DNA from 2 places in the Priestia flexa genome. Region 2 is predicted to be linked to the other one. Evidence: riboswitches for the same ligand, from Rfam matches in the RefSeq annotation. Region 2 holds a riboswitch; the other holds the start of a gene.

Region 1 (10,005 bases), 890 kb from region 2:
TAAACTCAATTCCATGATAAGACTAACGAATGCAATTGCGTTTAAACAAATGCCTAACAAAAACAACCCTAGTCTACTCCTGATTCCCAATAAGAACATTCCTTTCACATATTCAGCTTTTACATTTCAATAATGACAGAATTTTCACTTATTATTACAGTATGAGTTCCTTAAACTACTTATCACTGATTATTTTTATTATATGAAGAAATAAACTATTCGACATTTGGTGTGTATAAAAAACCTTTAAGGCAATTGCAAGTCAACTCTGAAACTTAAGCATTCTGCAAGGTAAATACATCTATCAAGAATCTTTCGTTTCCTTAGCGTGACAGTTCGCTATCTTACCCAATAAATATTATGTTACCTGTAGATAATTTGCAGTTACGCTATCAATACACAAAAAAGCTGCATCATTTATAGACGCAGCTTTTTCCAATTTTACTACAACGAAAAGAAAGATCTAATTGGATTCTTATGTAAAATTAAGAAACAACTCTTATTCTTCAGTTAGCGCCCCAAATATCTTGAGCAATTTTAATGACGTGACTAATTTTATTCCATTGCTCTTCTTCTGTTAGTTCGTTTCCTTCTTCCGTACTTGCAAACCCGCATTGTGGACTCAGTGACAAGTTTTCTAGAGGAATAGATGCACTCGCTTCTTTAACTCTTTGTTTAATAACCTCTGCATCTTCTAATGTAGGAAATTTAGATGTTACTAGTCCTAATACAACTGTTTGGTTGTTACGTGTAAAACTTTTTAATGGCTCAAAATCTCCTGAACGATTATCATCATATTCAAGGAAAAGCCCATCTACATGCAAGTTAGCAAAAATTGCATCTGAAATAGTATCGTAGCCACCACTGGTAATATACGTAGATCTAAAGTTTCCACGACAAATGTGCATCGTAATGACCATATCCTCCGGCTTTTTAGAAATCGCATCGTTTAAGCAGTTGACTCTCGTATCAATAATATCTTTTACATCCATACCCAGCTTCTCAACAACTGCATCTATACGTTCTTCAGAAACAAAATCAATCCATGAAGTATCATCTAACTGTAAGTAGCGGCAGCCAGCATCATAAAAAGCTTGAATTGCTTTTTGATAAGCAACTACCGTGTCATGATAAAACTGTTCTCTATCCCCATTGTAGTAAGTATCCTCTTGAATTCGAGTGAATAACATGTTGGGACTTGGAATAGCAAACTTAGCAACTTGGCTTCCATCACCATATTGTTTAACAGCTTCTTTTAAAAATGTAAAATGTTCCAGCATATAATGATGGTTGAAATCTACTTTACCAACTACCTTGATTGCTTTATTTTTTGTTTTGGCACCTTTAAATTGACTAATATACTCCGTTTCAAACTCTTCTACACCATCTAGACCTGATAAGAAATCTAAGTGCCACCATGCACGTCTAAATTCTCCGTCAGTGATAGATTTAAGTCCCACTTCGATTTGTTTCTGGACAAGCTTTTCAATCTCCTGGTCCTCTACAGATTTTAAAGTCGTTTTACTAATCTGACCATTTGTATAGGCTTCTCTTGCTTCTTTGAGAGGAGTTGTTCTTAAAAAGCTCCCTACATGATCAGCTTTAAATGGAGCTTTCACTAATGTCTTTGTCATGGTTCTATTCCCTCTTTCTGTTCAAAATAAAAAACCTCTTCTTAAAGATAAGAAGAGGTTAATAGTCGTTATTGGTTCTTCTCCTATCTTCAAGCAAATTGCTACTGGAATTGGCACAGTACTTTAACAGTCTGTTGCCGAGGCTTCACAGGGCCAGTCCCTCCGCCTCTCGAGATAAGAATATTCAATTAATTAACTAGGGAAAATATTACACTTACTTTCTTAGTCTGTCAACAAGGAATTTGAAAAATCAGAAATAAAACATTTTTTATTCAGTATTCAGAAGTGGTTCATATCCTTTTGAGTTCATGAAAGATAGACCATGGTCAAACATATCGCGTCACTTTACTTGTCTACATCTATATAATATATGTTATAATCATGTGACCTAGGTTTTAAATAAGGAGGAACCTCACAAAGATGTTAGTTAAAGGATTACAACTATTAAAATATGCCTTTTTAATCGGAGCTGTGGTATACGGAATAATCGCTTTTCAGAACAGTGATTCTACCAACTATATTGCTTATTTACCATACATTCAATTAATGCTAAGTTTATTTTTATTTATTGAAGCTGTTTTGACGTTTAAAGAAAGCAAGTTGCATTCAGCGTTTTTTCTGGTCATTTCTGTGTTCTGCTTCGCTATCTATTTTGAAGTTTAAAAAAAGCACGCTGCCCATAGCGTGCTTTTTCACTTCCCACTCTTTAAAGCCGTTACAACTTCACCGATTGGGAGGTGTATTTGATTATCAAACACATAATCATAGTAAGTTGGCTCTTTATTAATAATGACCATTGGTACCTGACCATGTTTTCTAACTAATAAAGGAATTTGATTAATGGGTGTTACCTGCAAAGATGAACCCATGACAATAAATAAATCACTTTGTAAAGCTGCCTCTACAGCTTCTTCAAACCAGTGAATTGAATCTCCAAATAAAACTACATTGGGCTTTAGTGCCTCTTCACACGACGTACAGCTCGGTAATTCAACTTTGGTTAGAAAATTTAACCCAAACTCACTTCCACATTTTTGACAATGTGCTCGCTTAATTGTTCCGTGAATTTCATATACATTCGTGCTTCCTGCTTTCTGATGCAAGCCGTCAATATTTTGTGTAATCACATGCACGGTCTTTTCTTCTTCTAATTCTGCTATAAAGTAATGACCTGAGTTAGGTTCATATTCATCAAGCAGCTTCACACGAAAAATCTCTTTAAATAGCTCCCAAAAAAGTACCGGATTGTTCTGATAAAAAGAAGTGGAAATCACATCTGAAAATTCTAGGTTTTTTCGATACAATCCGTTTTGCGAGCGAAAATCAGGTATGCCCGACTCTGTACTTATTCCCGCTCCCGTAAAGACACAAATCCGACTTGCCTCTCCAATTCGTTTCTTTAACTCTTCAACTTGCATATTCATTGGCGCTCTCTCCTACTTTACAATCAATACGGGTATCTTAACATGTTGAGCAATTTTATGGCTCACGCTCCCCAAAAACATTTCTTTTACTGGATTTAAGCCTCGGCTTCCAACTACTACAACATCAAAGCGATTGTTGTTAGCAAATTGAATAATTGTTTTAGCAGCATCTCCATGAATAAACGTAATTTCATACTCTATATCAGATTTCTCTAAAACTTCTTGTGTTGTTTGGATACGCTTTTCTCTTGCTTCATCTTTTCCAAGCGTGTTTAACCTACTATCTCCTTCTACTGCATATATCACTTGAACAAAGCTTCGATCAGTTAATCTTGCTAGAGCAACCGCTTTTTCAGCTGCTCTAGCAGCGTGTTCAGACCCATCTGAAGCTAATAAAATTCGCTTAAACATGTCCTTCACTCCTTTTCTATCAATTATAACAGCTCTACTATTTTTTATTCCATTGAAGAAAGCGATATAAAAATTAAATTTTCTAAAAATATTTACGCTTTTGTGTTATACTAATAAACAGAAATGCTATACTAAATAAAAGGAATGATGGCATTATGGGGTTTGAGCTGATATGTACCTTTTGCAAAGGGCTTGGGAAAGTAATGATTATTCCTGGCATATTCTACACAAAAAAGTGTAAGCATTGTGAAGGTACTGGTTTGAAACTAAAAAAAGACGAAACTCCTCTATAAGAAGTCTCGCCTTTATATCGTTTAGATTGATAATTCTTTTGATAGTTGATACATACGCTCATCAATATGATGAGGTTCACCTAGGATTTCCATAATATTATAATCAACAATTTCATTTTTACGGATACCGATTGCACGCCCGCCTTTACCTTCCATTAATAACTCAACGGCGCGGCCACCAAAACGACTTCCTAACACGCGATCTTGTGCTGTTGGTGATCCACCACGCTGAATGTGCCCTAGAACCGTAACGCGAGTTTCAATTCCAGCAGCTTCTTCAAGCTGTTTTGCTACTTCGTTTCCTGTAGCTACACCTTCAGCAACAACGATAATACTATGTTTCTTACCACGCTCTTGGCCTTTCTTTAAACGATCTACCATCTCTTGGAACTCATCTTTCGCTTCAGGAATTAAGATTGTTTCAGCTCCTCCAGCTAGCCCTGACCATAGAGCAATATCTCCAGCATTACGTCCCATTACTTCAATAATAAAAGAACGTTCATGTGAAGTAGCCGTATCGCGAATTTTATCAATTGCATCGATAACAGTATGTAAAGCTGTATCGAAACCTAGAGTAAAGTCTGTTCCTGGAATGTCATTATCGATTGTTCCTGGAATACCTACACATGGAAAACCAAGCTCAGTTAGCTTAACAGCTCCCATGTAAGATCCATCTCCACCGATTACAACCAAACCTTCAATACCATGCTTCTTTAGGTTTTCAATACCTTTACGGCGTCCCTCTTCTGTTTTAAACTCTGGACATCTTGCAGAATATAACATTGTTCCACCGCGTTGAATGATATCACCAACATCACCAACTTCAAGCTTTCGAATATTCCCTTCAATTAACCCTTGATATCCTTGATAAATACCGTAAACTTCCATTCCTTCATGAATCGCTTTACGCACAACAGCACGAACCGCAGGATTCATTCCTGGAGAATCACCGCCGCTTGTTAATACACCTATTCTTTTCATTACTTTTCACCTCATCAAAAGTCAAATCAATTGACACTGTATTCTATTTTTACATTCTACATGACTACAAAGTATTTGTGTAGTAATTCACAACAGATTTCTATTATTATTTTTAAATGTCCTTACATTTTCATATGTTTTAGTTATTAACAGCTAAATATTCAATTTTTTTCTATTTTTCAAAATCAAAACACATCATTCTGCTCACTCTAATTTTCATTTTTTTCATATTTTGTAATGAAAATGTAACGTTTCCATCTGTCGAAAGGTGTTATGATTATTTTACGAAAATTGACGAAAAATTGATGGAGGCCCATTATGAAGAAATTTGTGGCGGTTTTTACCCTCGCTAGCTTTTTATTTGCTAGCCCTTTAGTCAGCCAAGCTGCGCTAGGTGATCAAACATTAAAGCAAGGAATGAGAAATCAGGATGTTCAGCAATTACAGCAGCTTTTAAAGAAAAAAGGTTATTTCACTGGCAATACAACAACTTATTTTGGACCAGCTACATCAAATGCAGTTAAATCATTTCAGCGTAAAAATGGATTGTCTGCCGATGGAGTTGTTGGAAAAAGCACATATGCAAAGCTTGGAGTAAAAACTTCTTCACAGACTTCTACATTTAATGCTTCAAAAGTTATTAATAAAGGAAAGCAGTATATAGGGGTACCATATCGCTGGGGTGGAACAACTCCTAGAGGATTTGATTGCAGTGGCTTTATTGGTTATACATTCAAGCAGGGCGCTGGCATTACTTTACCTCGAACTGTGGCAGAGATTTATAAAAAAGGGACACGAGTTACAAGCTTACAGCCTGGGGACATTGTATTTTTCCAAACATACCAAAAAGGCGCTTCCCATGCCGGTATCTACATGGGAAACAATCAATTTTTACATAGCTCATCTTCAAAAGGTGTTTCAGTTGCTTCATTAAAAGATAGCTATTGGAGCAAGCGTTATATTGGTGCAAAAAGAATTCGTTAAATAACAAAAAGCCAACTTGCGTTGGCTTTTTTACAGATTGACGAGAAACCTGTAAGGTTCTCGTCAATCTGAGGCTCTTTTCATTTTTTATAGTGAAACAAGTAAACATTTCACAAACAAATCGTCGTTTTCCATAAAAATCGCCCATTACCTGACCTGTTTTGGTCAGGTAATGGGCGATTTTTTTCATGTTTTGACAAGCTGCCGTCAGATACGCCTGCATCTGGACAGACTTCAGCCCTCGATACCGGGCATATCGATACCCATTTAGCTCTTTTGCGTCGGCAAAGCTACGCTCAATCGTCGTGCAACGCATACGATAAAGTTGTTTACCTGCTTTTGTGCGCTTGTTTAGACGCGCTTGTTCTTTGAATCTCTCCCAAATGTGACGTGTCACCACGCGTTGTTTTTGGGAAGCGGAAAAACACCCGTCTCTCATTGGACAAACGGCACAATCACTTGGATTTGATTTGTATGTACGATCTCCTGTGCGACTGGTAGTCGCATACGATAAAATGCACCCCATTGGACAAGCGAATACATCTTTTTCCTGTACGTAGTGAAACAGACGTTTTGGCACGTCTTTGTTTGACGATCCAAAACGCCGATAGCCCATCACCATAAAAATCCCTTTTTCAGAAAGGCGTTTACAAATATGGCTTGTAAAATACCCGGCATCTAATGCAACAGCTTCAACAGAAAAGCGAAACTTTTTTATTTGTATGTCAAGGCGGTCAAGATAAGGAACAGAGTCAGCCACATTGCCAGCTGTAATACAGGTATCTGTAATAATATTATGTTTGACATCCACCGTTCGATGATCTAAATAATGAAAGCCATCTGGCTTTCCATCTCTCATCATAAAACCACTATCGGGATCCGTTGTACTGATGCGGGTTTGTTTTTGTAAGGCAACGCCTTCCTTTCGAGGACTTAGTTCTTTTTTCCGTTTTCAAGACGATCTTCGTTGACGGCTGCTTCTAACTCTTCCATATACGCTTGTCGGCGGGACTTCTTTGGTTGTTTTTCATATTTATGTTTATTCGCATTCGCTTTGATATGAGTCGAGTCTGTCATTAAAGCACGTCCACCAACCATGCGATGTTCTATCGCCTGGCGAACAATTTCATCAAAAATGTCTTCAAAAATCGTCGTATCTAAAAAGCGTGTTCGGCGATTAAAACTAATCGTCGAATGGTGAGGAACGGCATCCGTTAACGATAAGCCTAAGAACCATCGATACGCCACATTCGTTTGAATTTCTTTGGCAAGTTGACGTTCGGAACGAACGCCATAAAAGTAGCCAATAAACATCATTTTGAATAGCGTAATGGGATGAATGGAAGGACGTCCATTGTCTTCACAATAATAAGGAAGAAGCTTTTCTTCAATAAAGCTAAAATCAATTGTCGCTTCAATTGTACGCAAAAAGTGATTGGCAGGAACTAAATCTTCTACAGAAACCATCACTTGTTCATCTCGATGATTTTTAAGTGCACCCATCATGTTTCATCAACTCCAGTCTTTTTTTATCAGTGTTACCACTGATAAAAAAAGACAGACATAAAAAAGCTGTTGAGAACAAAGTTTCTCAACAGCCTGAACAAAAAGCCAACTTGCGTTGGCTTTTTTAACGGCAAAAACTATAGTATTCATTAATAATATCTAATACTGTTGGATATTCATCTACCCACGTAAAGTTTGTCTTTTCATTTTGTTCTTGTTCTGTTTCTTGTTTAATTGTAATTTGCTCCACACAAGATCTCTCCCTTTTTCTGTTATATAACATATATATTATCTATCTTTTGTTTTATAACAAAAAATCAAAAAAAGAAGACATGCTAAAAGAAGAGGGTTGAACATAACAAAACAAATTTTCAAAAAGAGGAACACTCCCTTTTCTCACCTCTTTACGTTGTCAGAACACGTTCGTTCCATTGCGCTACGGCCACTCGCTTTCCGCCCTGTTTCCAACATTGTTTTCACAATCAACAAAAAAACCTGGACGATTAAAGATGAGGAACTCTCAATCGTTCAGGTTTATCATTGGCTGAATTACTTATATCCCAGCCTCTTCTTTTAATCTGCTTGAATTTTAATATACCATGTACGGTTTCTAGGGCCATCAAATTCACAAAAATAAACCCCTTGCCACGTTCCTAATAATAAATTTCTATTCTCAATAATAAGTTGTTGCGAAGAACCAACTGTACTTGCCTTTAGATGGGCAGCTGTATTCCCTTCAAAATGCTGATCTTTTTCATCAATCCAAGGATATACCTCGTCAAATCTTCTAATCATGTCACGTTTTACATCTGGATCTGCATTTTCATTAATTGTAATACCAGCGGTCGTATGTGGACAATATACGGTGACTACTCCGCTTTTCACTTGATGCTTTTTAATTTCTGTTTCCACTTGACTTGTCAAATCAATCATCTCATCGCGATTACTCGTTTGAAGTTTAAATGAATGTAGCATGTTTTCACGTCCTTTTTCGATTAGTTAGCATAACACCTATTGAACTCGTAAAGACTAATATATATTCTTTTTTATCGTACTGTTTTTTACTACTGAACTCAATATATTACTAATAATGTAAAGGTGGTGAAGACTTGCTCAATTCAACGTTTCAACGAGATACAGAGTACGTTGTTAAGACATTTCTAGAATTAGCAGGTGATAGCAGTGACATAGCTTCAAAAAAGCTATGGATTTCATCTACTGATTTTGTTTATATTCTTTATCTACAAGGGCTTGTAGACAGCGAAAAGCTGAATCAATTAACAGAAAAAATGATTCAAACAAAAACCTCATCACCAGCCAACACGCTAGATCGTTGGGATTCCTTTATCTCAACTGTTGAAAGCAGTGAAGTTTATACGTACAAGCAAGCTCTCACTGCTTTTTTTAAAGGAGAACCTTTATTATTTATTCATAATCGTACAACGGCTTTTTCTTTAAATATGACAATAGCTAAACAGCGTACGTGGAGTGAACCAACGACCGAAAAAGTTGTGCGTGGTCCAAAGGTTGCGTTAATTGAAAATTTAGAAGAAAATATCGGCATATTAAGGCAAAGAGCAAGTGATGCAAACTTAACGGTCGAGGATGTTTTCATTGGAGAAGAACAGCTTCATCGAACATCAATTGTTTTTCATAAAAAGCAATGTCAACCTCATATCGTTAATCAAGTTCGCCAAAAACTTCAAAACATTAATCTTAATAATGTTCAAGATTCTGGAATGATTGAAGAATTTCTCGAAGAAGCTCCTTATTCTCCTTTTCCACAGGTCCAAAATACAGAAAGACCTGACCGCGTCTTAGCTGCTATTAATGAAGGCAGAGTTGCAATTTTTGTAGACGGTTCACCTTTTGCTCTATTAGTACCAACAACAATTGACATGATTATGAAATCGCCCGATGACTATTACGAAAGATGGTTGGCAGGTTCTCTCTTACGCCTTCTTCGCTATATTTCAATTTTCATTACGCTCTTTTTCTCAGCCATTTATATTAGCCTTGTTTCTTTTCATCAAGGGCTGCTTCCCACTGAGCTTGCCATTACCATTGCAGCCACGCGAGAAGACGTACCATTTTCACCTTTTATTGAAGCGATGGTAATGGAAGTGACCATCGAATTGTTAAGAGAAGCCGGACTTCGCCTCCCAACACCTGTTGGGCAGACTGTTGGATTAGTAGGCGGGGTTGTTATTGGACAAGCAGCTGTAGAAGCTCATATTGTAAGCTCCGTTATGATTATTATTGTAGCTGTTACGGCAATTGCTTCTTTTACCGTTCCTCAATATGGTATTGGTTTATCTTTCCGAATTTTAAGGTTCGGCTCAATGATTATTGCAGCATTTTTAGGGTTATACGGAGTCACTCTTTTTTTACTTATACTAGTTACACATTTAACAAAGCTTGAAAGCTTTGGAATAGAATATTTCAAACCATTTTACGCTAAAAACAGTAAATCCTGGAAAGATTCCTACGTCCGTTTACCTTTTAAAAAAGCAAATGCAACTAAGAAATAAGGAGGACTTATGAAGCAACAAGATCAGCTGCTATCAAACTTTTATGCAATAGCGACAATTTCATGCACGATGCTCGGTGTCGGATTATTGACGCTACCGCGCTCGATTACTGAAAAAACGAATAATGCAGATGGATGGATTGTACTAATAGTTGAATGGGGATTATTTTCTTTAATTATTATTTTGCTCGCGTGGATGATAAAATCTTTTCAAATTCAATCTCTATATGAATTTTCACAGG
Region 2 (10,005 bases):
ATTATTACCTGGAAAAATCGGCCTTGTTTCAGGGCTTATCGTGGGCTTGGCGTTCGGGATGGGAGCGCTGGGAGCCGTTATATTTGGAAAGTTAGCGGATATATATAGCCTAAAATTTATTATGCTGTTTTGTAGTATCCTTCCTCTAATTGGAATTCTAACGTGGTTATTGCCAAGTGACAAGCAAGTAAAAGAGATGAATAACGAATTATAAAAGAGTTTGGGACATAACAAAATGATTGCTTCTAAAAGACGAACACTAGCTGTTCCCATCTCTTTAGTTTGTCTCAACACGTTCGTTCCATTGCGCTACGGCCACTCGCTTTCCGCGGGGAGGAACCTGAGCTTCCTCGCTGCGCTGCGGGATCTCAGTTTTCCCTCTCTTTCCCGCAGGAGTCGAGTGTCCTACGCTCCATTCCACCCTGTTTCCAACATTGTTTTCACAATCAACCAAAAAACCTGAACGATTAAAAGTTATGAACTCTCAATCGTTCAGGTATAGTAAGGACCGAACTACTTATGTCTCAGTCTCTTCTTATCATTCACAAATTTAAGAAAAACAAATCCAGAAGGATAAATTTTTGAATCAATTAACGAAAGTGGCGTGTCAGCTACATTTCCTTGAAAGAGAGGAATGCCACTTCCTAGCAATATAGGCTTTTGAAAGATCCAATACTCATCAATTAAGTTTTCATTTAAAAATAGTGCATTTAGTGACCCGCCCCCTACAAGAAAGATGTTTTTCCCTTCCAGATTCTTTAATTCGGTGACTTTGTCGTGAACTTCTGTAGGTGAGATGAACGTTATATCTTCAGATTTGCCGACCTTTTTTGTTGTCACTACAAATACTTCCTTTCCCTTATAAGGAAACTCGCCGAACGTTAATACTTGTTCGTACGTGTGTCGACCCATAAATACGGTATCAATGCTTTCATCAAATTCATTATATCCATAATCTTCGTTTGTTTCATTCTCCACTAGCCAATCAATTTTTCCGTTTTCACGCGCAATAAATCCATCAATTGTAGTTGCAATATATAAAATTACTTTTCTTGTCATGCCATGTTCCTCCTTAGCAAATCGCTATTATATTTTACCCGCTTCGTGTATGATAATAACATTTAAATGCGTCAAAAACTGTCATAGATAGGTGAATATTATGAAAACAAAAAAGTTATTTGAACTGATGTTTTATATTAATGCGAAGCGCTATTTTACTGCTAGAGAAGTTGCAGAAGAGTTTGATATGTCTGTGCGTACTGTTCAGCGCTACTTATTGGATTTACAGGAGCTAGGGGTTCCTTTATATGCTGAAAAAGGAAAATATGGCGGCTATCGTGTTTTGAACAATCGCGTATTGCCTCCTTTATTCTTTTCTGAGGAAGAAGGAAAAATGATGTATTTTTTACTTGAAATGATCACTCATTATCCTACAATCCCGTTTCAAGTAGATACTCAGAGGGTAAAAACAAAGTTTTATACTCATTTACCTGCAGATGTAAGAAATCAGCTAGAACAGATAAAAGATTTTGTTGTATTTTTAACGCCAAATCGTTCAGAGGAAGCCCCCCTTTTAAAAGACTTATTGCTATCAGCAATGAAGCATAAAAAAATAGCGATTCAGTATGAAAGTAAAACAGGGATAAAGGGGCATATTGTTAAACCAATTGGTATTTATGCGCATGAAGGTCTATGGTACTTTCCGGCATATAGCTATAAAAAAGAAAAAATCCTGCTTTTTCGTGCAGATAGGGTAAAAAAAATAGAGAACTTAGGTGAAGATTTTACGGAATCGCTAACGTTAAAGAAATGGTTAGCTCAAGACTGTATTCCCAAAAAGGCTCTATTGTTGCATATTGAAATAACAAAAGAAGGCGTGCGGTTAGCAAGTGCAAATCCTAGCTTAGGACCTCATATAACCATAAATAACGATGGAACGGGAACAATAAAATCAGTAATTGGTCGAGATGACCTTGATTTTACGGCAAATATATTGCTGAATTTAGGACGTTATGCAGAAGTAATTGAACCAAAAGAATTACGGGAGTCCTTAAAAAAGAAAGCAACTGAAATTGTAAATATGTATACATAAATGACTAAGCAAAATAACGGACGAGCAAGCCTCTTTCTTTTAAAATAAAAGCAAAGGAAGTGATATCAATTATGATTTTAAGCGTATTAGATCAGTCTCCAATATCAAGCGGCCAAACAGCAAAAGATGCGCTTGCTCAGACGGTACAGCTAGCAAAGTGGACAGAAAGACTAGGATATCATCGCTTTTGGGTAGCTGAACATCATAATACAAATGGGTTAGCAGGCTCTTCGCCACTTTTATTAATGACTCATTTGGCATCTCAAACAAGTTCGATTCGAATTGGCTCTGGAGGCGTGCTTCTCCCTCAATACAGCCCATATAAAGTGGCTGAAGACGTACAGTTATTAGAGAATTTGTTTCCAGGGCGAATTGACTTGGGATTAGGTCGATCTCCAGGAGGCGATGCACTAACGAGGTTAGCATTAACAGACGGAGTACGAAAAAGTCTGAATGAATTTCCACGTCAAATTCAAGCGCTACAGGGACATTTGCTGCAAAACCTTCCTGAAAATCACCCTTATTACGGGGTAACAGCTTATCCCAAAAGTGATACTAAGCCTGAGATGTGGCAGCTAGGCATTAACAAACGAGGTGCGCGAGCAGCTGGGGAACTTGGCGTTTCCTTTACGTTTGGTCACTTTATTTCTCCTATTGGAGGAAAAGAAGCCCTGAAACACTATCGACAAGAATACGTTCCATCAGACTATCAGCAAGTGCCTCACACGAACGTTTGCGTATTTGTGGTGTGTGCTGATACAGACGAAGAAGCGGAGCAACATGCCAAAACGCTTGATGATTGGTTGCTCAAAGTAGAAAAAGGAAAAGATACAAAGGTTTCTTCTATTAATGAAGTCAACCAGCGCGTGTATTCTGAATATGAGAAACAAAAAATAAAGAAAAATAGGAGTCGAATGATTGTAGGATCTACAGAAACTGTTCATGCTAAATTGTTACGCTTACAAAATGAATATAATAACGATGAATTCTTAATCATTACTAACATTCACGATTTCCAGGCGAAGCTACATTCTTATGAGCTCATTAGCAAGATGTTTCAATAACATAATTACAGCCTAGAACGTTCATACTATACTACTGACTAGTAGGTAGGAGTGATTATATGAATTTAGAAGATATTGATCTGTCTAAAAAGATTTCATCTAAAAAAGAATATAAAAAAAAGCTAAAATCTTTGCAGCTACGCTTATTGCGGTTAGAACACATTATCTATATGGAAAAGGTACCTATTATATTTGCGTTTGAAGGGTGGGATGCGGCAGGGAAAGGGGGAGCTATTAAGCGTATTACACAAAAGTTGGACCCCCGAGGCTTTCACGTGTATCCGATTAGTGCACCAACTGATGATGAACGTAGGTATCACTATCTTCATCGCTTTTGGACAAGATTGCCGCACGCTGGGCAAATAGCTTTATTTGATCGTTCTTGGTATGGACGCGTACTCGTCGAGCGCGTTGAAAATTTAATTTCAACAAGTGAGTGGGGAAGGGCGTACGAAGAGATTAATCAGTTTGAGCGTACGTTAACGGATAACGGCTATATTGTAGCAAAGTTTTGGTTCCACATTAGTAAGGATGAGCAGCTCAAGCGCTTTAAAGAAAGGGAAGCGGATCCTTTCAAACGCTGGAAGTTAACAGAAGAAGATTGGCGTAATCGAAAAAAGTGGGACGAGTATGAAGAAGCGGTAGAGCATATGTTTAAATATACGAATACGAATCAAGCTCCGTGGTTTGTTATTGCAGGTAACGATAAGCAATATGCGCGAGTCAAAACCTTAAGCGTGATGATTTCTTACTTTGAACAAAAATTGATGGAGCGTGGAATTCAAGTATAGTAAAAAGGTGACGAATATTCGTCACCTTTTTATGATTAAGCGTACATACCTTTAACTTGTTTTTGTAAGTCTGTGTTTGTTAGGTATTCATCATATGTTGTTTGCTTATCAACCACTCCGTTTGGCGTGATTTCAATAATGCGATTCGCAATTGTTTCAACGAACTGATGGTCATGAGATGTGAAAATCATTGCACCTTTATAGCTCATTAATCCGTTATTTAATGCCGTAATCGATTCTAAGTCTAAGTGGTTGGTAGGATCGTCTAAAAGAAGAACGTTTGAACCACTTAGCATCATTTTAGAAAGCATACAGCGAACCTTTTCGCCTCCAGATAATACATTGGCTTTCTTTAGTACTTCTTCACCAGAGAATAACATTCTTCCTAGGAATCCACGAAGGAAGCTTTCGCTTTCATCTTGTGGTGAGTATTGGCGTAACCACTCAACTAAGTTTAAGTCGCTATTCTCAAAGTACTCAGAGTTATCTTTCGGGAAGAACGATTGAGATGTTGTTACACCCCATTTAAATGTACCGCTATCTGCTTCCATTTCACCCATTAGAATCTTCATAAGCGTTGAGTTTGCAATTTCGTTACGGCCAACTAACGCAATTTTATCTTCTCGATTCATTGTAAAACTTACGTTATCTAGTACCTTAACACCATCAATGATTTTTGTTAAACCTTCAACTCGCAGTACGTCGTTTCCAATTTCACGCTCTGGCGTAAAGTTTACGTATGGGTAACGACGAGAAGATGGACGGATATCATCTAACGTAATTTTATCAAGTAATTTTTTACGAGATGTTGCCTGCTTTGATTTTGATGCATTGGCGCTAAAACGAGCGACAAACGCCTGAAGTTCTTTAATTTTTTCTTCTTTTTTCTTATTAGCATCAGATGCCATTTTTTGAGCGAGCTGGCTAGATTCATACCAGAAGTCGTAGTTACCAACGTAAACTTGAATTTTACCAAAATCTAAATCCGCAATGTGCGTACACACTTTGTTCAAGAAGTGACGGTCATGGGATACAACGATTACTGTGTTTTCAAAGTTAATTAAAAACTCTTCTAACCACTGAATTGCCTGAATATCTAAGTTATTGGTCGGCTCATCTAGTAGTAAAACGTCAGGTTTGCCAAATAAAGCTTGAGCAAGTAATACTTTTACTTTTTCACTACCTGTCAGCTCAGCCATTTTTTTATCGTGAAGATCTTCAGAAACGCCTAAACCTTTTAAAAGAATCGCTGCTTCAGATTCAGCTTCCCAACCGTTAAGTTCAGCAAATTCACCTTCAAGCTCAGCTGCTTTCATTCCATCTTCATCAGTGAAGTCAGCTTTCATATAAATAGCATCCTTCTCTTGCATCACTTCATATAAGCGAGCGTGACCCATAATAACGGTTTTTAATACTTCATATTCTTCGTATTCGAAATGGTTTTGTTTTAAGAACGCTAGGCGTTCGCCAGGTCCCATATGTACATCACCAGTTTGTGACTCAAGTTCACCAGATAAAATTTTCAAAAATGTTGACTTTCCAGCACCGTTCGCTCCAATCAATCCGTAGCAGTTACCAGGCGTAAACTTAATGTTTACATCTTCAAATAACTTACGGTCTGCAAAACGTAGGCTTACATTACTAACTGTAATCATGTATGAGCAATCCTCCAAATTCAATATCTATCAAATTATATCATTCTTTCTTTACAAGAGCGATATCAATAGCAATAAATTGAACATAAAGTGTACATGAACCAAGGAATAACGTCAAGGAGGCTCAGCTTTTACTCTATTTCTGGCAGGAGCCGAATGTCTTACGCTCCATTCCACAAGTTTTTTAACTTGTTTTGGGAACGAACAAAAAATATCCGAACGATTGCAGGTTAGCGATCGTTCGGATATCTCATTAACTAAAATACTTATGAATCAGCCTTATTCAAAGATATAAGCCAGTGCACGAATTGCTTGGTCTGGTGTTTCAACGACAACTTGTGCTTTGTTTGAAAGTTCTTTTAAAGGATGGTGCAGTTTTTCTGGACGTACAAGGATAAGGGGCTTGTTAAATGCAACGGCTGTAGCCGCGTCCATTGCGCTATTCCACTGTTTGTATTTTTCACCGAAAAGCGCAATGACTACGTCGGATTTCTTAAGCAGTACTTCTGTGCGCAAGTTGTTAAAAGCTGAAGCGGCTTCATCTTTTAAAATAGCTGAGTCTTGTTTACCTAAAATGACTTCGCCGATATTATCCGAGCGATCATGGTCCGTCATCGGTCCTACAAACGTAATTGGAAGCTTTAAGTCCTCCGCTTGCTTTTTGATATCGTCTCTCCAATTATCATGAATTTGTCCTGCTAAATAAACGACTAATTCCATAACGGCATCCCCTTTATAAAAAAATATATATACGTATAGCTTACCAAAAAAATGAAAAATAAACGAATGGTTTGTTTTAATCTAGACAAATACCTCAAAACAAGGAAAAATAAAAGACGGATTACATAGAAGAGAGGATGAACATTATGTCAGAGAGAGAGGTACTACAGGTTCATAACGTCACGAAAAAGATTGGCAATAAAATTATTTTGGATAACGTATCATTGTCTGTGCGAAAAGGAGAAATCTTTGGGTTACTAGGTCCAAACGGTTCGGGTAAAACTACGCTTATTCGAGCAGTTGTAGGTTTAGTAAGTTCAACAGGAGACGTTACCATTAACAATCATGACCAGCGCAAACAATTTAATGAAGCTGTCAAATCAATTGGTGCAATCATTGAAAACCCGGAGTTTTATGGATATTTGACAGGTTATCAAAATTTAAAGCATTTTGCACGAATGCACGGTGTGTCTGCAAATCGAATCGATGAAGTGGTCGAGCTAACAAGGTTAGAAAAAAGCATTCACCAACCGGTAAAGACTTATTCACTCGGAATGCGTCAGCGCCTCGGAGTTGCACAAGCTATTCTACATAAACCGTCACTACTGCTACTAGATGAGCCTACTAACGGCTTGGATCCAGCAGGAATGATTGAATTTAAAACATATTTAAAGCGGTTGTGCAAAGAAGAAGGAATTTCAATTCTTATTGCTAGCCATTTGTTGAAAGAAGTGGAAGCCTTGTGTGATCGCGTAGGGATTATTCAAGACGGCAGACTGCTATCTGTTCAAGAATTAGCTAAGCGTAATACAGAAGAGAACCTAACGATTGTATTTGCAGTTGATGCTGTAGAAAAAGCGGAAAATCTGCTATCAAATCAAGGCTACACTTGTGCAATAAAAGAAAAGCAGCTTTCTGTACAAGCTCAACCGAAAGAGGCTGCTGCTATTAATAAACTTCTAGTGGAAGAAGGCATTGAAGTATACCAAATTACTCCAATTTATGAATCGCTAGAACAATCGTTTATGTCTGTTACGGGAGGAGATTTCAATGCTTAATTTAATACAAAATGAACATATGAAGTGGTTTATGAAAAAAAGCACGAAAGTCGTATTTCTGGCAATTGCTGTCTTAACGCTTGGAATGGCTCTTATAATGAGAGCTATTACAACGAATGCTGGAATTACAGAAACGTTGCCAGGCTTTGTTGCTTTCACTTCAAACTTTTTAATTATTGTCCAATTTTTTGCTGTAGCCGCTGCTGGATCGATTGTTGCATCTGAATTTGAAAAAGGAACGATTAAACTTCTATTAATTCGTCCTAAGAGTCGCTCAACTATTCTTTTATCCAAATACCTGACTAGCGTTTTTATTAGCTTGTACTATTTGGCTGCCTTCTTTTTATTTTCAATCATTTGGGGGATTATTTTCTTTTCAGGAGGAGCTTTTAATGGTCAAGAAGGACAAGGTATCTGGATTGCATATGGTGTTTCATATCTTGAAACCTTTATGATGGTTACTTTTGCGTTTATGCTATCGTCGGTATTCAGAAATAGTGCATTAGCAGTTGGTCTTGGCATTGTTGTTGGAGTAGGAGCAAAAATGCTTGCTGGAATTTTATCTGAGTTTCAAGTACAGTGGGGAATTATTTTACTGTTTGCTAACACCAACCTTAGTCAATATATGGATGGAAATCAAACGTATTTCCCTGGGATGACCCTACCGTTTTCTCTATTTATTATTATAGCTCATCTAATCTTCTTTGTTGGAACGGCTTGGCTGTTTTTCTTAAAGCGAGACGTAGCGAATTGATATTTGAATTTTCTTTCTTTTTGTTTTTCTACAATAGTGTTTGACAAGGAAAGTAAAAGATATTAAAGTAGTTAAGAGTTAATTTTGAATAATAAATTTAAAAAATATTATACTTCTTATCAAGAGAGACGGAGGGACTGGCCCGATGATGTCTCGGCAACTGACTCACAGAGTGCGGTGCCAAATCCAGCAAACAATTTTGTTTGAAAGATGAGAAGAGCGTATTCTTATAAAGAATTATAAGAGGGCCTCTTCTTGATGAAGAGGTCTTTTATTTATGCAAAGAGGTGTAAACATGGGAAAACAAAAAGAAAACGGCTGGGCACTGCTGCCGCTAGGAGTATTTCTAGCTTTGTTTGTAGGCTCGGGGATTATTACAGGTGATTTTTATAAGCTTCCTGTACTTGTAGCAATTATCGTAGCGGCTATCGTTGCCTTAGCGATGAACCGGAAAGAAACGCTAAATGCGAAGGTTGAGCGCTTTGCTAAAGGCGCAGGTCATCCGGACTTGATGATTATGGTCTTTATCTTTATTCTGGCGGGCGCTTTTTCAGAAGTAGCAAGCGGCATGGGAGCGGTTGATTCAACGGTTAACCTTGCTTTATCTGTTTTGCCACAAAGCTTGCTTGTTGTTGGATTATTCTTTATCGGTGCTTTTATCTCACTTGCGATGGGTACTTCTACTGGTACCATTGCGGCTCTAGCACCAATTGCAGTTGGAGTAAGTGCTGAAACGGATATTTCTGCAGCACTAGCCGTAGCAGCCGTTATCGGCGGTGCAATGTTTGGAGATAATTTATCCATTATTTCTGATACAACAATTGCTGCGGTTCGTACGCAAAAAACAAAAATGAACGATAAATTTAAAGTGAATTTTCTAATTGTATTACCAGCAGCAATTATTACAATGGTTCTTTTATTAGTAATGACGCTTGGAAATAATTCTAATGTAGATGTTGAAAGTTTTAGCTTTGTAAAAATGCTTCCTTATATAGGAGTGCTGGTTGCAGCATTGCTTGGATTAAATGTGTTAGCAATTTTAACAGGGGGTATTGTTGTAGCTGGAATTATTGGATTGGCAGACGGAAGCTATACGCTAGCAACCTTTGCAAAAGCTATTACAACAGGAATTGGCGGTATGGCTGAACTCATTATTCTCAGCATCTTAATTGGTGGAGTCGTTGAACTTATTAAGTATAATGGAGGGATCCATTTCTTGCTTGGGCTATTAACACGTAATATTAAAACAAGAAAAGGCGCAGAGTTTAGTATTGCTGGATTAGTAAGCGCGACAAATCTTTCGACAGCTAATAACACAATTTCAATTATTACGGTCGGGTCTTTAGCAAAAGAGATTGCAGATGAATACGAAATCGATAACCGTAAGTCAGCAAGTATACTTGACTTATTTTCATGTAGCGTGCAGGGACTTGTTCCATATGGAGCGCAAATGCTAATTGCATCAGAATTTGCAAAAGTATCCTCAGTTGAACTAATGCCATTCGCATTTTATCCAATCTTAACAGCGATATTTGGAATTTTAGCGATTGTCTTTAATTATCCAAAGCTTACTCATAAACAACCTGCTAAAAAACAAATAGCTTAATTTCATCATTTCATTAGATGACATCAACCGGAAAGAAGGGTTGATGTCATCTTTTTTTAGAGTTAAAATGTTAGAATATTGAAAAAGAGGTGAAAGGATGATTTGTTTTAGGAATCGAGTGTTTCGATCTGTACAGAATACGGATAACGGTGAAGTATCTTCTCATACGACCTTTCGCTATGAGCAAGAAGGCAGAATTATTCACGCAACGTATGAAGGTGGAGACATTTTATACGGGACGTTAGTTGGGACTATAGACGAAAAG

What was found. Region 2 has a riboswitch for S-adenosylmethionine ahead of LZP85_RS07700 (Na+/H+ antiporter NhaC family protein). Riboswitches for the same ligand answer to the same signal wherever they lie in the genome.
Region 1: linked by a shared signal. The riboswitch ahead of LZP85_RS12380 (5-methyltetrahydropteroyltriglutamate--homocysteine S-methyltransferase) and the one ahead of LZP85_RS07700 (Na+/H+ antiporter NhaC family protein) in region 2 are both predicted to bind S-adenosylmethionine.

Annotation. Positions count from the first base shown of each region.
Region 1 covers NZ_CP090431.1:2,397,175-2,407,179, forward strand. The annotation lists gene LZP85_RS12380 (5-methyltetrahydropteroyltriglutamate--homocysteine S-methyltransferase) at 507-1,634, opposite strand; SAM riboswitch class I at 1,715-1,815, opposite strand; gene LZP85_RS12385 (hypothetical protein) at 2,055-2,297, shown strand; gene LZP85_RS12390 (NAD-dependent protein deacylase) at 2,327-3,058, opposite strand; gene LZP85_RS12395 (universal stress protein) at 3,071-3,469, opposite strand; gene pfkA (6-phosphofructokinase) at 3,784-4,743, opposite strand; gene LZP85_RS12405 (C40 family peptidase) at 5,062-5,727, shown strand; partial or broken gene LZP85_RS12410 (IS1182 family transposase) at 5,861-7,233, opposite strand; gene LZP85_RS20790 (hypothetical protein) at 7,358-7,483, opposite strand; gene LZP85_RS12415 (secondary thiamine-phosphate synthase enzyme YjbQ) at 7,807-8,208, opposite strand; gene LZP85_RS12420 (spore germination protein) at 8,343-9,764, shown strand; gene LZP85_RS12425 (GerAB/ArcD/ProY family transporter) at 9,774-10,005, shown strand, end outside.
Region 2 covers NZ_CP090431.1:1,508,576-1,518,580, forward strand. The annotation lists gene LZP85_RS07655 (MFS transporter) at 1-214, shown strand, start outside; gene LZP85_RS07660 (dihydrofolate reductase family protein) at 514-1,059, opposite strand; gene LZP85_RS07665 (helix-turn-helix transcriptional regulator) at 1,160-2,092, shown strand; gene LZP85_RS07670 (LLM class flavin-dependent oxidoreductase) at 2,161-3,156, shown strand; gene LZP85_RS07675 (polyphosphate kinase 2 family protein) at 3,216-3,947, shown strand; gene LZP85_RS07680 (ABC-F family ATP-binding cassette domain-containing protein) at 3,983-5,602, opposite strand; gene LZP85_RS07685 (YtoQ family protein) at 5,882-6,322, opposite strand; gene LZP85_RS07690 (ABC transporter ATP-binding protein) at 6,469-7,380, shown strand; gene LZP85_RS07695 (ABC transporter permease) at 7,373-8,134, shown strand; SAM riboswitch class I at 8,248-8,351, shown strand; gene LZP85_RS07700 (Na+/H+ antiporter NhaC family protein) at 8,430-9,740, shown strand; gene LZP85_RS07705 (avidin-fold protein) at 9,838-10,005, shown strand, end outside.